3 regions of the Alkalihalobacillus sp. MEB130 genome follow, and region 3 is predicted to be linked to each of the others. Evidence: riboswitches for the same ligand, from Rfam matches in the RefSeq annotation. Region 3 holds a riboswitch; each other region holds the start of a gene.
The links. Region 3 has a riboswitch for lysine ahead of N0O92_RS00375 (Na+/H+ antiporter NhaC family protein). Riboswitches for the same ligand answer to the same signal wherever they lie in the genome.
Positions count from the first base shown of each region.

Region 1: linked by a shared signal. The riboswitch ahead of dapA (4-hydroxy-tetrahydrodipicolinate synthase) and the one ahead of N0O92_RS00375 (Na+/H+ antiporter NhaC family protein) in region 3 are both predicted to bind lysine.
Region 2: linked by a shared signal. The riboswitch ahead of N0O92_RS04400 (aspartate kinase) and the one ahead of N0O92_RS00375 (Na+/H+ antiporter NhaC family protein) in region 3 are both predicted to bind lysine.

Region 1 is NZ_JAOANA010000005.1:40,104-45,135, forward strand. It holds gene N0O92_RS06750 (YhcN/YlaJ family sporulation lipoprotein) at 1-501, opposite strand, end outside; gene N0O92_RS06755 (aspartyl-phosphate phosphatase Spo0E family protein) at 764-904, shown strand; lysine riboswitch at 976-1,158, shown strand; gene dapA (4-hydroxy-tetrahydrodipicolinate synthase) at 1,294-2,181, shown strand; gene N0O92_RS06765 (DMT family transporter) at 2,210-3,148, opposite strand; gene N0O92_RS06770 (M24 family metallopeptidase) at 3,320-4,519, opposite strand; gene N0O92_RS06775 (aldehyde dehydrogenase family protein) at 4,557-5,032, opposite strand, start outside.
Region 2 is NZ_JAOANA010000003.1:165,946-170,977, forward strand. It holds gene N0O92_RS04385 (electron transfer flavoprotein subunit alpha/FixB family protein) at 1-474, shown strand, start outside; gene trxA (thioredoxin) at 1,129-1,443, shown strand; gene uvrC (excinuclease ABC subunit UvrC) at 1,580-3,355, shown strand; lysine riboswitch at 3,428-3,617, shown strand; gene N0O92_RS04400 (aspartate kinase) at 3,732-4,973, shown strand.
Region 3 is NZ_JAOANA010000001.1:63,768-68,799, reverse strand. It holds gene yunB (sporulation protein YunB) at 809-1,672, shown strand; lysine riboswitch at 1,741-1,922, shown strand; gene N0O92_RS00375 (Na+/H+ antiporter NhaC family protein) at 2,043-3,644, shown strand; gene N0O92_RS00370 (PstS family phosphate ABC transporter substrate-binding protein) at 3,752-4,924, shown strand.

The DNA of each region.
Region 1 (5,032 bases), on a different contig from region 3:
CTCACTTGATTCAATTCCAATAACGATTTGGTCACCGTCTGTCATGACATGAGCATCCCTTACATTTTGCAAGGATTCGACTCTCTTTTCAATTTCTTTTGTGAGCTCTGTTGTTGCTTGTTGAGCTTGTTGCCCTTTATCTAGTCGACCAACATTCGGATCATTGCTGTATGAATATTTATCTCGCAACACACCAGGACGATTGCTTAAGATACGTGGTCCTTGATGATTCACCCCTTCGTGCTTCATACTCAAGTTACGTTGGCGGGTTACGTGAGATCCTTCTCCTGTAGAATGCAGTACCGGATCAGTTAATCCCTTGGGAGATTGATCTGGAACCATTAGATCAGAAAGAGGTCCTTCCAATCCTCGTACATGATTCACTCCATAACCATTAAAGGCCTCATTACGATCTGGGCTTGCCCCCATATCAGCTTGTTGTGGTATCGTACAGCCTGTTAATACAGCTGCTGCTATGAACAAGTAAGTTACAGATTTCATGACAATCCCTCCTATCCCTAGTGTGCGATGTTAATCGTGTTTCCAACCTGAAAATATTTAGAAAGTAATTTGCATTTTTTGTCGATTTATTTCTTTTTTCATCTATTCCTGACTACTTTAGCAGAAACACTTTTCAACAAATTTCTGTTGGGTATAATAATTTTATAAATAGACAATTTGCTTAGCCACACCAGCGATATAACTCCCATTTTAACCCTAACCAATTCGTCTGTTTTTTATATTTGTCGAGGTGGAGTGGAATATGTTATGTATAGAAATAGAGCAAAAACGATTACAAATGTTGAATCTTGCTAAAAAATACGGACTGACAGCTAAAGTAACCGTCGAATGTAGCCAAGAGCTAGACAAGCTGCTTAATTTATTACAAAGAAATTCTTACTAAAGCATTGCAATCATTGATAACATTTGGTAAGGTAGACACAAATCACGTATTATCTTACTTCATACATTTGAAGTTTGGGTAGAGGTGCAAGGATCATTAGTACGTTAGTGGAGGAGAATGAGATCCACAGATGCTAATCGAAAGGGATACTTGCCGAAGCTACATGAGATCTCATGTCTCATTAGCTGGGACTGTTCTGAATAAGGGCAGTACTGTCATATAGCTATAGCGCTATATGGAGGGCTATCTCACACATTGAATTGGTTTTGCTTCAATTGCTAAACCTAACAACAATGAGTAGAGGCCTCATTGTTGTTTTTTTGTGCCTACCAGTAGCCCATCTTCCCCCTACGTATATGGAAAAAATTTTTGAATTGAGGGTGAATTGGATGAATTTTGGTCGTATTATTACTGCAATGGTTACACCATTTAATCAACATGGACAACTAGATATACCTGCAACAAAAGAACTTGTAAAACATCTTATCGCAAACGGAACAGATGCCGTTGTCGTTGCTGGAACGACAGGAGAATCTCCTACTCTTTCCACTGAAGAAAAATTGCTACTTTTTAAGACGGTTGTTGAAACCGCAAATGGTCAAATTCCTGTCATTGCTGGAACAGGTTCAAATAACACTCAAGCCTCCATTGAATTAACGAAAAAAGCGGAAGAACTTGGTGTAGATGGCGTTATGCTTGTTGTTCCTTATTACAACAAACCTTCACAAGAAGGACTGTATGCGCACTTCCACGCAATTGCCACATCAACAAAGCTTCCAGTTATGCTATATAACATTCCAGGAAGAAGTGCCGTTAATATGGATGTTGATACGACATTGCGTTTAGCACAACTTCCGAACGTTGTTTCAATGAAAGAAGCAAGTGGTGACTTGGATGCTGTAGCTACACTGATCGAGCATGCTCCTGAAGGCTTTACAGTCTATAGTGGAGACGATAGCTTAGCATTGCCAATCTTAGCTATTGGCGGTACAGGAATTATTTCTGTAGCATCTCATATTGTCGGGAACGAAATGCAGCAAATGGTGCGAAATTATCAAGCCGGTCAAGTAACAGCAGCTGCGATGCAGCACCGTCAGTTACTTCCTATTATGAAGACGTTATTCATTGCACCTAACCCTACAGCTGTTAAAGCTGCAATGGAAATGAAAGGAATTAAAGCTGGCCCTGTACGCTTACCTTTAGTCCCTCTTACAGCTGAGCAACAACAAGAACTACAAAACGTAGTTCAGCCAACAGTTACCTTTTTTGTAAGCTAAAATAACCAAAAAGCATGTAGCTAATTCGCTACATGCTTTTTTTCTGAAGTGTAGGCTCTTGATTTTGCTTTCGTTTCAGAAACATAGATTCTATGTAGCCTGTTCCAAATAATACACCAATAACAATAAACATAAACCCAAAGGATTGATACCAATAGACTTGTTCGTTTAGAAACAAGGCTGAACTAATTAGACCAAAAAAGGGAACAAAATTATTAAAAATGGCCGCTTGACCCGCTCCTATTTTCTGAATCGCGGCGTTAAATAAGAAATGACCTAAAGCAGTAGCCAAAATTGCTGAAACGAAAAAAATAACATAAGCTCCTAAAGGCGCTCCAAGCATTTCCCCGATACTGCCTGGCTCTAACACGAGACTAATAAAGAGTAGTCCTATGGACCCAATTAAAAGCATCATGCTTGTCATTTGTTTAGAATCAAGGCTTGTTGTCCCTTTTTTAATAAAGATGAAACTAATCGCTTGAACGATCATCGCCAGGAAAATATACAATTCTCCTAGAGAAAACACTCCTTCGCCACCTCCACCTTGAATAAACAGTACGCCTACAAAAGCTAAACCGATTCCAACTGTTCGCCACTTCGTTAATCGATCTCCTAAAAACACTATCGCAAGAATCGACGTTGAAAGCGGGAGAAGAGCCAATATCAATACTGCAGTCGATGCATTCGTTAACGTTAAACCGACAGACAAAAAGAAATGATGCGCAACCACACCAAACAAGGCTCCTAAAAACGTATACTTCCATTCCTTTTTTGTGAGTTTTCTCATGTTTTTACTAGCTAGTATGATTGCAGCTGTTACCATTCCGGCAGTCATAATACGAAACACCGTCATCGTAACGGCAGGAAACGTATCGACTAACACTTTTAACATAACAACATTTAGACCCCATATGATCATCACAAAAAAAACAATGCTGTATGTGAAGAGCAGGGATTGATCTTTCATAATGAACCGTCCTCTCTACTTTTCGTAGTTGTATCTTACCACCCTCCCATCTGCAGGTCACGATTTTTTTTCGAATACCGTAATAATTTTCTATTTAAAACGCTTACACTTTCATCTACAAAAAAAGTGACTCTAAAGAGGAATATACCTTTTTAGAGTCACTTTGTATTATTAAGACGTATGCTCATCTGTAATGATCGATAAATTAGGTTTTTCATACAACGTTCGCGGGAAATTCGTTAACAGTTCTACACCATCTTCTGTAATACGAATCGTTTCGGTTATTTCGACCCCATAATCGTTGTACCAGATACCAGGCATTAGATGAAACGTCATGTTTGGTTTTAACAACGTCTCGTCTCCAGGGCGAAAACTAACTGTGTGCTCACCCCAATCAGGTGGAAAACTGAGGCCGACCGAATAACCAAGTCGAGAACTTTTCCTATGCCCGTATTTTCCAATTGTTTTACTCCAAATTCGTTCGACCTCTTCTGCCCGAACACCTGGTTTTATAAAGTCTAATGTTGCCTCTATCCCTTCTTCTACGACGGCAGAAAGTTCTTTTACCTCATTTGGGGCGGTTCCAATTGCCATCGTTCTTGCCATTGGCGCATGATATCGTTTATAAGCTCCTGCAATTTCTAGCGTTAAAAAATCTCCTTTTTGATAAGGTCGATCTGTCCAAGTTAAATGAGGGCAAGATGTGTTCTCATTTGTTGGCATCATCGGTACAATTGAGGTATAGTCCCCGCCAAACTGTGGAGTTCCCTTAATTTGAGCTTCGTATATCGCTGCCGCCACATCCGATTCCCTTACACCTACTTGAACACTCTCATAAGCTGCTGTCATCGCAAGTTCAACAATTTTTCCAGCTCTTCTCATATACGTTATTTCATCGTCTGACTTAATGAGGCGAATCATATTAACTAAACTAGATGTGTCTTTAAATGTAGCATCGGGCAAACCAAGCTTGATCCGTTCGTAACAAAGAGCGGTAAAATAATGAACATCCATTTCAACACCAATCGCTCTTCTGCTTTGGCCAATTTCTGTTAAGATATTGGCTACAAAATCAATGGGGTGTCTTTCTGTTGATTGAACATAATAATCAGGATATGCAATAATGTGATGTTCATCGAGCCAGGTTGTTTTTGCCACACCGTTGGCATCCATTTGGCGCCCAATCCAAATCGGTTGAGCATCCTCGAGTGTGACCACCATCATTTGATGAACGTAAAAACTCCAAGCCGAATAGTTGGTTAAATAATACATATTAGAAGGGTTTGAAATAAGGAGCACATCCACTCCTTCATCAACCATTCGTTTCTTGACAGCCTCCAACCTTCTTTTGTACTCTTCTAATGCAAACAAAGATTTCACCCTCTTTCTCGCCCCGTTCTTTTATCCATTAGAAGAACGGCGAATTTTGTAATTTAAATGCGACTACTTTCTGTTCTGTCATCGCTTCTATTGCATATCGAACTCCTTCACGTCCAATTCCAGACCCTTTTATCCCGCCAAAAGGCATTCCATCAATTCTCACATCACTACTATCGTTAATCATGACTCCACCAAATTGTAGCTCATGAATTGCTTGAAAGGCCGTTTCTAATTTTTCCGTGAAAATACCAGCCTGTAAACCGTAATTACTATTATTTGATCGTTCTATCGCATGTTGAAGCGAATTCACAGATTCAATTATGACAACTGGACCGAACACTTCTTCATTTGCAATCGTTGTATTTGCAGGAACATTTGTTAATACAGTTGGTTCAACATAAGCCTTCGTTCGTTTCCCCCCAAAACAAATCGTTCCTCCTGCCGATTTTACTTCGTCGATCCAAGATTCCACTCTTCTCGCTTCCTTCTCAGAAATCATTGGCC
Region 2 (5,032 bases), on a different contig from region 3:
AAAACGGTCGATGTTAGTAATTTGTCAGTTGATATTAAAGATTTACGTACAACAATCAAGGATGTGGTTCGTAAAGCAACAGGAGGCGTAGATCTTTCGGAAGCAAACGTTATTGTAGCTGGCGGTAGAGGTGTGAAAAGCAAAGAGGGGTTTGCTCCGCTACAAGAGTTAGCTGATTTGTTAGGGGGAGCCGTCGGTGCATCTCGCGGAGCGTGTGATGCAGATTACTGCGACTATGGTCTTCAAATTGGTCAAACAGGGAAAGTTGTCACACCAGACCTGTATATTGCCATCGGGATTTCTGGAGCCATTCAACACTTAGCAGGGATGTCAAACTCTAAAGTGATAGTAGCGATAAATAAAGACCCTGAAGCACCAATCTTCGAGGTAGCAGACTACGGCATCGTAGGAGACCTGTTTGAAATTGTTCCTTTATTAACCGAAGAATTAAGAAATGTGCTCGTTTCAAATTAAAAACCCATTTAAATAGTAAGTTCATATTCGAGCGAGCGAAAAAGAGACAAAATCATTTTTGTCTCTTTTTTGAGTGTATGATTCCCGAAAAGAGAGGGTAGGCGGAATTCAGGAAGCAAAAGGGTTATATGATTCCCGAAAAAAGAGGATAGGCGGAATTCAGGAAGCTAAAGGGTTATATGATTCCCGAAAAAAGAGGATAGGCGGAATTCAGGAAGCAAAAGGGTTATATGATTCCCGAAAAAAGAGGATAGGCGGAATTCAGGAAGCTAAAGGGTGGTATGATTCCCGAAAAAAGAGGGTAGGCGGAATTCGGGAAGCTAAAGGGTGGTATGATTCCTGAAAAGAGAAGGTAGGCGGAATTCAGGAATCTAAAGGGTGGTATGATTCCCGAAAAAAGAGGGTAGGCGGAATTCGGGAAACAAAAAAGGCAATACTTTCCCGAGAATGGAGACCAGCGGAAAGTATAACTAACAACTCTGTTACTTCTTTATAATCATGAATCCAACGAGTATAAAATAACCTCTTTACCTTCCTTGTGTAAACAGAACATTCTCAGGATAAAATATAGTCGAGCAACAAATTCGCCAGCAGTGGAAGTGTTTGGTATAATTGTGCTGAAGTAAATTGTATTGGATAAAGGGAGGATTTATAATGGCAATCGTGAATGTAACAGATCAAACATTTGCATCTGAAACAAGTGAAGGAGTTGTCCTTGCAGACTTTTGGGCACCATGGTGCGGACCTTGTAAGATGATTGCTCCTGTTCTTGAAGAATTAGATTCAGAAATGGGCGATAAGGTAAAAATTGCTAAGCTTGATGTAGATGAAAACCAAGAGACAGCTGGTAAATACAGCGTCATGAGTATCCCAACTCTTCTTGTTTTCAAAGATGGTGAAGTAGTGGACCAAGTTGTTGGTTTCCAACCAAAAGAAGCTTTAGCAGAGCTTTTAAATAAGCACCTATAAGACAAATATAAGTGATTTCATTCTCCGATATCGGACGAGTGGAATCACTTTTTTTTATGTGAATTTTCTATATTCCAGTTTTTCTAACTTGCAAAAGTTCGCCTTCTAGCAAACAATAGAAGAGAGGTGGAATACGATGAGTCAAATCAAAGAAAAGCTATTAATTCTTCCTGATCAACCTGGCTGTTATTTAATGAAAGATCGTCAAGGTACGATCATCTATGTAGGAAAAGCAAAAGTGCTTAAAAATAGAGTACGTTCATATTTTACTGGTTCTCATGATGGAAAGACGCAGCGTCTTGTAAGTGAGATCGCTGATTTTGAATATATAGTTACATCCTCGAATATTGAAGCTTTAATTTTAGAAATGAATTTAATTAAGAAACATGACCCGAAATACAATGTCATGTTGAAAGATGATAAATCCTATCCTTATCTTAAAATTACGAATGAAGAGCATCCAAGGCTCATTACAACACGTCAAGTAAAAAAAGATGGGGGAAAATACTTTGGACCGTACCCGAATGCAGGGGCCGCCAATGAGACAAAGAAAATGCTAGATCGATTATATCCGTTGAGAAAATGTCGGACATTACCCGATAAAGTATGTTTGTATTATCATATCGGACAATGTTTGGCTCCATGTGTAGCGGAAGTGTCAAAAGAACAAAATCAAGCAATGGTACAAGACATTACAAAGTTTCTTCGTTCGGGTCATGATGAAATTAAAGATCAGCTAACAGAAAAAATGATGAAGGCTGCTGAGGAGATGGACTTTGAACGAGCAAAGGAAATACGTGATACGCTCCAACATATGGATACGGTGATAGAGAAGCAGAAAATGATGATTGGAGATCTTGTTGATCGTGATGTATTTGGCTTTGCTTATGATAAAGGCTGGATGTGTGTTCAAGTATTCTTTATTCGCCAAGGGAAACTAATTGAGCGTGATGTTTCCATTTTTCCTTTTTATAAAGACGCACCTGAAGATTTAATGACATTTATTGGCCAGTTTTATATGAAGAAGGAACATATAAAGCCGGCGGAAATTTTGCTTCCAGATGAAGTCGATAAGGAATTAATGGAGCAACTATTAGAGGTGAAAGCTCATCATCCAAAGCGCGGGAAGAAAAAAGAATTGCTTGATTTAGCGAATCAGAATGCGGCGATTGCCTTAAAAGATAAGTTCTCGCTTATTGAACGTGATGAAGATCGAACGATTAAAGCAATCGAACGCCTAGGAGAAGCGATGAACATCCGGACACCCTATCGAATTGAAGCTTTTGATAACTCAAATATTCAAGGAACGGATCCTGTATCGGCGATGGTTAGCTTTTTAGATGGAAAGCCAAGTAAAAAGGATTACCGGAAATACAAAATTAAAACAGTTGAAGGTCCTGATGACTATGGTTCCATGCGTGAAGTTATTAGAAGAAGATATGTCCGTCTTTTAAAAGAGTCGCTACCAATGCCGGATCTGATCGTCATTGATGGAGGGAAAGGCCAAATTGCAGCAGCCCAAGAAGTCATAGTTGATGAATTAGGATTAAGTATCCCTGTTTGCGGACTAGCAAAAGATGAAAAACACCGGACGTCGCAATTGCTTATGGGGGACCCACCTGTTGTTATCCCATTAAAACGTGATAGTCACGAGTTTTACTTGTTGCAGCGAATTCAAGATGAAGTTCACAGATATGCGATTACGTTCCATAGGCAGACACGCTCAAAAACGTTCTTTAAATCAGAGTTGGATGATATTCCTGGGGTAGGGGAAAAGCGAAAACGCCAATTGTTAAAGCATTTTGGCTCTGTAAAAAAGATGAGAGAAGCAAGCTTGGAAGATTTCAAGAAACTATCTATACCAGATAAAGTGGCAGATGCAATTATAAAAACATTACAAGAAAAAGACTAAAAAACCCTCTTGTATCATTTTTTAATCTTTGCTAAAATGATATCTAATTGAATATGCCACACTTCAAATGAAGTGATTGGTAGAGGAGCGAAAACCAATAGTAGGCTTTCTGAGGGGAATGAGACCTGTTGAAGATGGCTGAAAGGGGAATTCGCCGAAGTGCAGGAGAACAACTCATATTCCCTGTGCTGGACCTATGTTGAAGAAGCATAGGGCTGTCACATACCTACACCCAATTGGTATGTGGAGAACTATCTCACGAGAGAAACAGGGAGCAGTGTGGTACCGGACTGGTATGACTAGCAACAGTGAGGGGTTTTCCTTATTGTTGCTTTTTTGCATTCTCACACGTGAGAAACAAGGAGAGGAATAGAAGATGGCAAGAATCGTACAAAAATATGGTGGCACATCAGTTGGGTCGGTTGAAAGGATCCAACATGTTGCCACAAGAGTAGAGAAAGCTGTATTAGAAGGACATGAGCTAGTTGTTGTTGTATCAGCAATGGGGAAATCAACTGATGAACTAGTATCATTGGCTAATCAAATTACAGATAATCCAAGTAAGAGAGAAATGGATATGTTGCTTACTACAGGAGAACAAGTAACCATTTCTTTGCTTTCAATGGCTTTGCAAGCCCGTGGAATTGAAGCAATTTCCTTAACGGGATGGCAAGCGGGAATGAAGACAGAAGCAAGCCATGGGAACGCTAGAATTGAAGCAATTGATAACGGGCGAATCGAAAAGGAATTAGCTCAAGGGAAAGTGGTTATCGTGGCAGGATTCCAAGGATTAAGTCCAGACGGAGAAATCACAACCCTTGGTCGTGGAGGTTCTGATACAACTGCGGTTGCTCTTGCTGCTTCATTAAAAGCAAGTCGATGTGATATTTATACAGATGTAACAGGAGTATTTACAACGGACCCTCGGTTTGTAAAGAAAGCAAGAAAACTACACTCTATTTCCTATGATGAAATGTTAGAAATGGCCAATTTGGGAGCAGGAGTTTTACACCCAAGAGCAGTGGAGTTCGCTAAAAATTATGATGTTCCATTGATGGTGGCGTCGAGTATGGAAGAAGTGGAAGGAACGTTGATTGAGGAGGAAGTAACAATGGAAAAAAATTTAATCGTACGTGGAATTGCTTTTGAAAACGATGTAACGAAGGTTACGGTAAAAGGATTACCGAATCGACTAAATACATTATCTAGTTTATTTACTACGTTATCGAATCATCACGTGAATGTAGATATTATTATTCAAAACCAAGTGGATGAAGAGCATGTAAATATTTCTTTTTCCATTACACAAAGCACTTTAAAAGAAACACTCAACGTTTTACAAGCAGCTCAAGATGAATTGCAATTTAGTGATGTGACGTTCGAAGAGGAGTTAGCGAAAGTTTCCATCATTGGCTCAGGAATGGTTTCAAATCCGGGTGTAGCAGCGAAGATGTTTGATGTACTTGCTTCAAATGATATTTTTGTTAAGATGGTCAGTACATCAGAAATTAAAGTGTCTGTCGTCGTTCAAGAAATCGATATGGTTCTAGCGGTTGAGATGCTTCACGAGGAATTTCAATTAGCAGAGGAAGTTGAAGAACTGTCAGTAACTGTTTAAAAAAACATAAATAAAGGTTGTCTCAAAAGGTGCTCCTCCTCAAATAGGGGGAAAACCTA
Region 3 (5,032 bases):
TCTCTATTTTTGATAAAAGGTCATGTTGAGGCTCTACGGGGACACAGAGGGCGCTATTTCACTCTTATTTAAGAGAATAGGGGGATAATTTGCTAAATAGAGGCCGTACGGTCCGCGAAAGAAAAATAATGCTTGTTTTAATGAAAATAGCGAATCGTCTGTCCGCTTCCTAGTAAAATTTAGAGGGACTGGTACCTCCTTTAACTAAGGAAGTGTGACCAAGTAGCGTTGTCTCTTAAGCTTTTTGAGAAACCCGCTCAAAAAGCTTAAGAGACAACGGCGGTTCCGCTCATCGCTCAGAAAGAACCAAAGAAAAAAGGGAGATCGAGTATTAAAGATAACAGTGCGAACAATGGCGCTGGCTCCACACGCCGTGCGCTTTTTGAGAAACCCGCTCAAAAAGCTTAAGAGACAACGACGGTTCCGCTCAACGCTCAGAAAGAACTAAAGAAAAAAGGGAGAGCGAGTATTAAAGATAACAGTGCGAACAATAGGCGCTGGCTCCACACGCCGTGCGCTTTTTGAGAAACCCGCTCAAAAAGCTTAAGAGACAACGACGGTTCCGCTCATGGCTCAGAAAGAACCAAAGAAAAAAGGGAGAGCGAGTATTAAAGATAACAGAGCGAACAATGGCGCTGGCTCCACACGCCGTGCGCTTTTTGAGAAACCCGCTCAAAAAGCTTAAGAGACAACGGCGGTTCCGCTCATCGCTCAGAAAGAACCAAAGAAAAAAGGAAGAGCACCTTTTTTCTTTGGTTCTTTCTGTCCTACTTTGGTGCATATACATTGGACGAAGGGGGTTTTCAGCATGAGGTCACCGAGAAGAAATAGACCCCGAGCTCGGAAAGGTCCGCTCCCATTTCGTTATGTACTGCTATTATCTTTCTTAATTTTTGTTGTTTTGACAGTGCAAGGGTTGTGGATCATTGAGAAGGGGATTAGGCCAACTTTGGTTCATATTGCGACGACCGAGACGAGAAAAATTGCGACACTTGCAATTAATGATGCCGTTTCAAAAAAGATTAGTTCCAGTTTAAACCAAGAAGAGTTATTTATTACCGACTATACGAGTGATGGGATGATTCGGTCGGTTCAGTTTAACTCACAAATTTATACACGGGTGTTATCTGAGGCAACGGCACGAGTTCAACGATATTTACGTTTGGTTGAACAGGGTCAGCAATTTGATATTACGATTCCAGATGAAGTGGAATTAGATGAAGGAGAAGCGCAAGGCATGCAGGATATTGACGCTGAAGGTGGGATTATCCATACGATTCCGTTAGGGCAAGCGACGAATAATGCCTTACTTGCTCATCTCGGACCACAAATTCCCGTAAGATTCTCAGCTATTGGGGATGTAAAAACAGATATGAGTTACAAAGTCGTTGATAGTGGGATCAACAATACAACGCTCTCCTATCATATTGATGTCGAAGTTGATGTGAAAATTGTAATACCATTCGCTACAGATACAGATACGGTTTCAACGCAAATTGTCATCGGAAGTATTTTCGTCCCTGGTGAAGTGCCAGAATATTACTCACAAGGTGGTGGCGGGATGATCCTTCCTGCTGGAGTAGACAAAACAGCAGAAGCTGAAAATGAGGCGAGGGCGCCAGAACCAGGTAGTGAACCGGAGCCACCAACAGAACCAAGTGGCACAAATTAACATTGCGAATCTCGAGAAAACATGATAAGATCCATAATTGGTAATTAAATAGAGGTGCCTCATTGAAACGATGAGGTAGAGGCGCGATTGCTATCAGTATCTTTTCTAAGGATGACAACGTTGATGAAAAGGGAAAGGAGCCATCGCCGAAGTGGAAGTAGATGTCAAGCTATTTTTGCTGGATCTGTATTGAATAAGTGCAGAGCTGTCATAACTTGGAGCAAGCAAGTTATGGAGGACTACCATAATTATGGGGACACACATTGCGGGTATAGGGCGATAGTGGTTGATCCACTATCGTCTTTTTTATATGCAGTTCGTTCGTCCTTCATTCATCTATATAACTACCATATAAAAAGGAGGTATCATGATGGAATTATCTATTTTTTCTTTAGTTCCTCCCGTTTTAGCGCTTGTGATGGTTATTTTAACTAGACGAGTTCTTCTATCACTTGGAACTGGTGCTATTGTGGGAGCGTTAATGGTGAATGACTTTAATCCATTAGCGGCAGCAGCCCAAATTTACGGTATTGTTATGGGGATCATCTTTGACTTTGACGTGGAAACAACGACTTTTGGAACAGTCACTTCTGCCATTATTGATGAGGGCTTTGCCATTAATACGTGGGAATTTTTCATTGTTCTTTTCTTACTTTTACTAGGAATGATGGCCGCTCTTATTACGCGTTCTGGTGGAAGCCGCGCGTTTGGAGAATGGGCGATGAAGCGTGTGAAAACACGTGTTGGCGCACAGCTTTTAACCGTTGTTCTTGGTCTCATTATTTTCATTGATGACTATTTTAACAGTTTGACAGTGGGGAATGTCAGCAGGCCGTTGACAGACAGGCATCGCATTTCTCGTGCAAAATTAGCATACCTTGTCGATTCAACGGCGGCACCTATGTGTGTGATTGCGCCAATCTCAAGTTGGGGTGCTTACATTATTGCCATTATTGCTGGAATTTTTGCCACGCATTCGGTTACGCAGTATGAAGCCCTGCAAGCCTTTTTACTAATGGTTCCGATGAACATTTATGCGTTGGTCGCTATCGGTCTCGTGTTAGCTGTTGCGTGGTTCAATTTAGATTTTGGGGCGATGAAAGCTCATGAAACCCGTGCAGTAAAAAATGGAGAATTATTTAACGCTGCTCTTGGTCCCATTCCTGGTTCTCAAGATGACATCCAATCAAGCGATAAAGGAAAAGTTGGCGACCTCGTTTGGCCAATCGTTGCGTTAATCGTAGGAACCGTGTTCTTCATGGTGACAACTGGTATCGAGGGAACAGACGGTGAAGTAACGATCTTAACTATTTTTGAAAACACAGATGTCGCTGCAGCTCTTGTTTATGGTGGGTTGTTTGGATTAGCGGTCGCTCTTCTTCTAAATGTTGTGAAACCAAAGTCTGGTACAGCGCTTGGAACGTCTTTACTAATCGGAATGAAATCTATGCTACCAGCCATTTACATTTTATTCTTTGCATGGACGCTCATTTCTATTATTGGCGATCTAGGGACAGGAACGTATTTGGCGTCTCTTGTGGAGCAGTCTAATTTAAATCCAATGTTCTTACCTGCGATTTTGTTTATTATTGCTGGCTTTGCTGCATTTTCAACAGGAACGTCATGGGGAACGTTTGGCTTGTTGTTACCAATAGCAGGCGAAATGGCAGCTGTTATGGACATTACGATGATTTTGCCAATGATGGCAGCCGTACTAGCGGGATCGATTTTCGGGGATCACTGTTCTCCGATTTCGGATACGACGATTCTTTCATCTACAGGGGCAGGAAGTCATCATATTGATCATGTTGTTACACAGCTTCCATATGCTCTCATTGCAGCTGGAATCACAGTTGTATCCTATATTGTCCTAGGGTTAACTGCGAGTGTTGTTTTAAGTTTGATTGTTGCATTTGCATTACTTGTTGCAACGGTGTTTGTTTTAAAGAGAATCACTGGAGCAAGCGCGTAATAGAGGGAAAGGGTCAACTTCAGTATGAAGTTGGCTCTTTTTTTATTTAAAATGTAACGATAGAAAAGTGGGAAAATTATGGTAAAGTGAGAGGAAGGGGGAAAGAGATGAAATCGAATCTACTATTAAATGTTATCATATCTATTATTATCATTGCTTTACTAGCTTTCTTCGGTTACGTTGTTGTGGTTATAAGTTTGCTAATGGGCGGGTTAACGTTTTATACCCCACTCATTGTTGTGATCACAGTTTCATTCATGATTCTTACGGTTGTTCTCATTTTCCGATTATTAAAACCTAAGACCATCCGGATTGCGCTCATCAGTTTTTTCGCACTTTGTCTTATTGCCATTTCGATCTACGAAATTCGAGAAAGGTATGAGCGTAGCATTGTCACCATGAGTGACCAAGATTATAACTTGTATGGTTACCAACCGTTTCATGTAGATACGAATGTGGCTGTATTACATGAACCATCGCAATTAAAATTGGAAGGGGACTTGCCTATTTTAGATGGGGCGACGGCTTTGTATCCGGTTTATTCAGCATTTGCTCGTGCTGCGTATCCTGAAAAAGAGTATGACGTTCATCAAAGTGAAGTGATGTCAAATCAAACAGGGGAGGCTTATCAAAATTTATTTAGAGGTGACGTTGACATCATTTTTGTTGCCGCTCCTTCAAAACGGCAGCTGGAACAGGCAGATCAGCTAGGAATTGAGCTAGAATTGACACCTATTGGACGAGAAGCATTTGTATTTTTTGTAAATGAAAAAAATACAGTTACCTCTTTAACCTTGGAAGAAGTTCAAGGAATTTATTCTGGAGCTATTACGAACTGGAGCGATGTTGGTGGGGAGAATGAATCCATTCGAGCTTTTCAGCGACCTGCCGATAGCGGTAGTCAAACCGCGCTAGAGAAACTTATGGGAGATGTTCCCATAACTGATCCTCCAACTGAAAATGTTGTCTCTGGAATGGGAGGCGTTTTTGAGGAAGTTTCTAGCTATAAAAATTATAAAAATGCATTAGGATATACGTTTCGCTTTTTTGCTACTGAGATGGTTCAAAATGGGGACATTCGCTATTTGGAAATAGAGGGAGTGTATCCAGATAAAGAGACGATCCGCAACGATACGTACCCGTTGGCATCTGAATTTTATGCAATCACAGCAGGCAGTAACAATCCGAATGTCGAACGGTTACTACAATGGATTTTATCCGAACAAGGGCAAAGCCTTGTAGAAAAGACTGGATATGTACCTGTAAGAGAAGCAGAATAGCAAGGTAAGAGAGTCTATAGAATATAGGCTCTTTTCTATAACTACGAGATCCCACTAAAAAAAGAAACCCTCGATGTAAAAAAATCGCTTGATCGAGGAATGATGGTA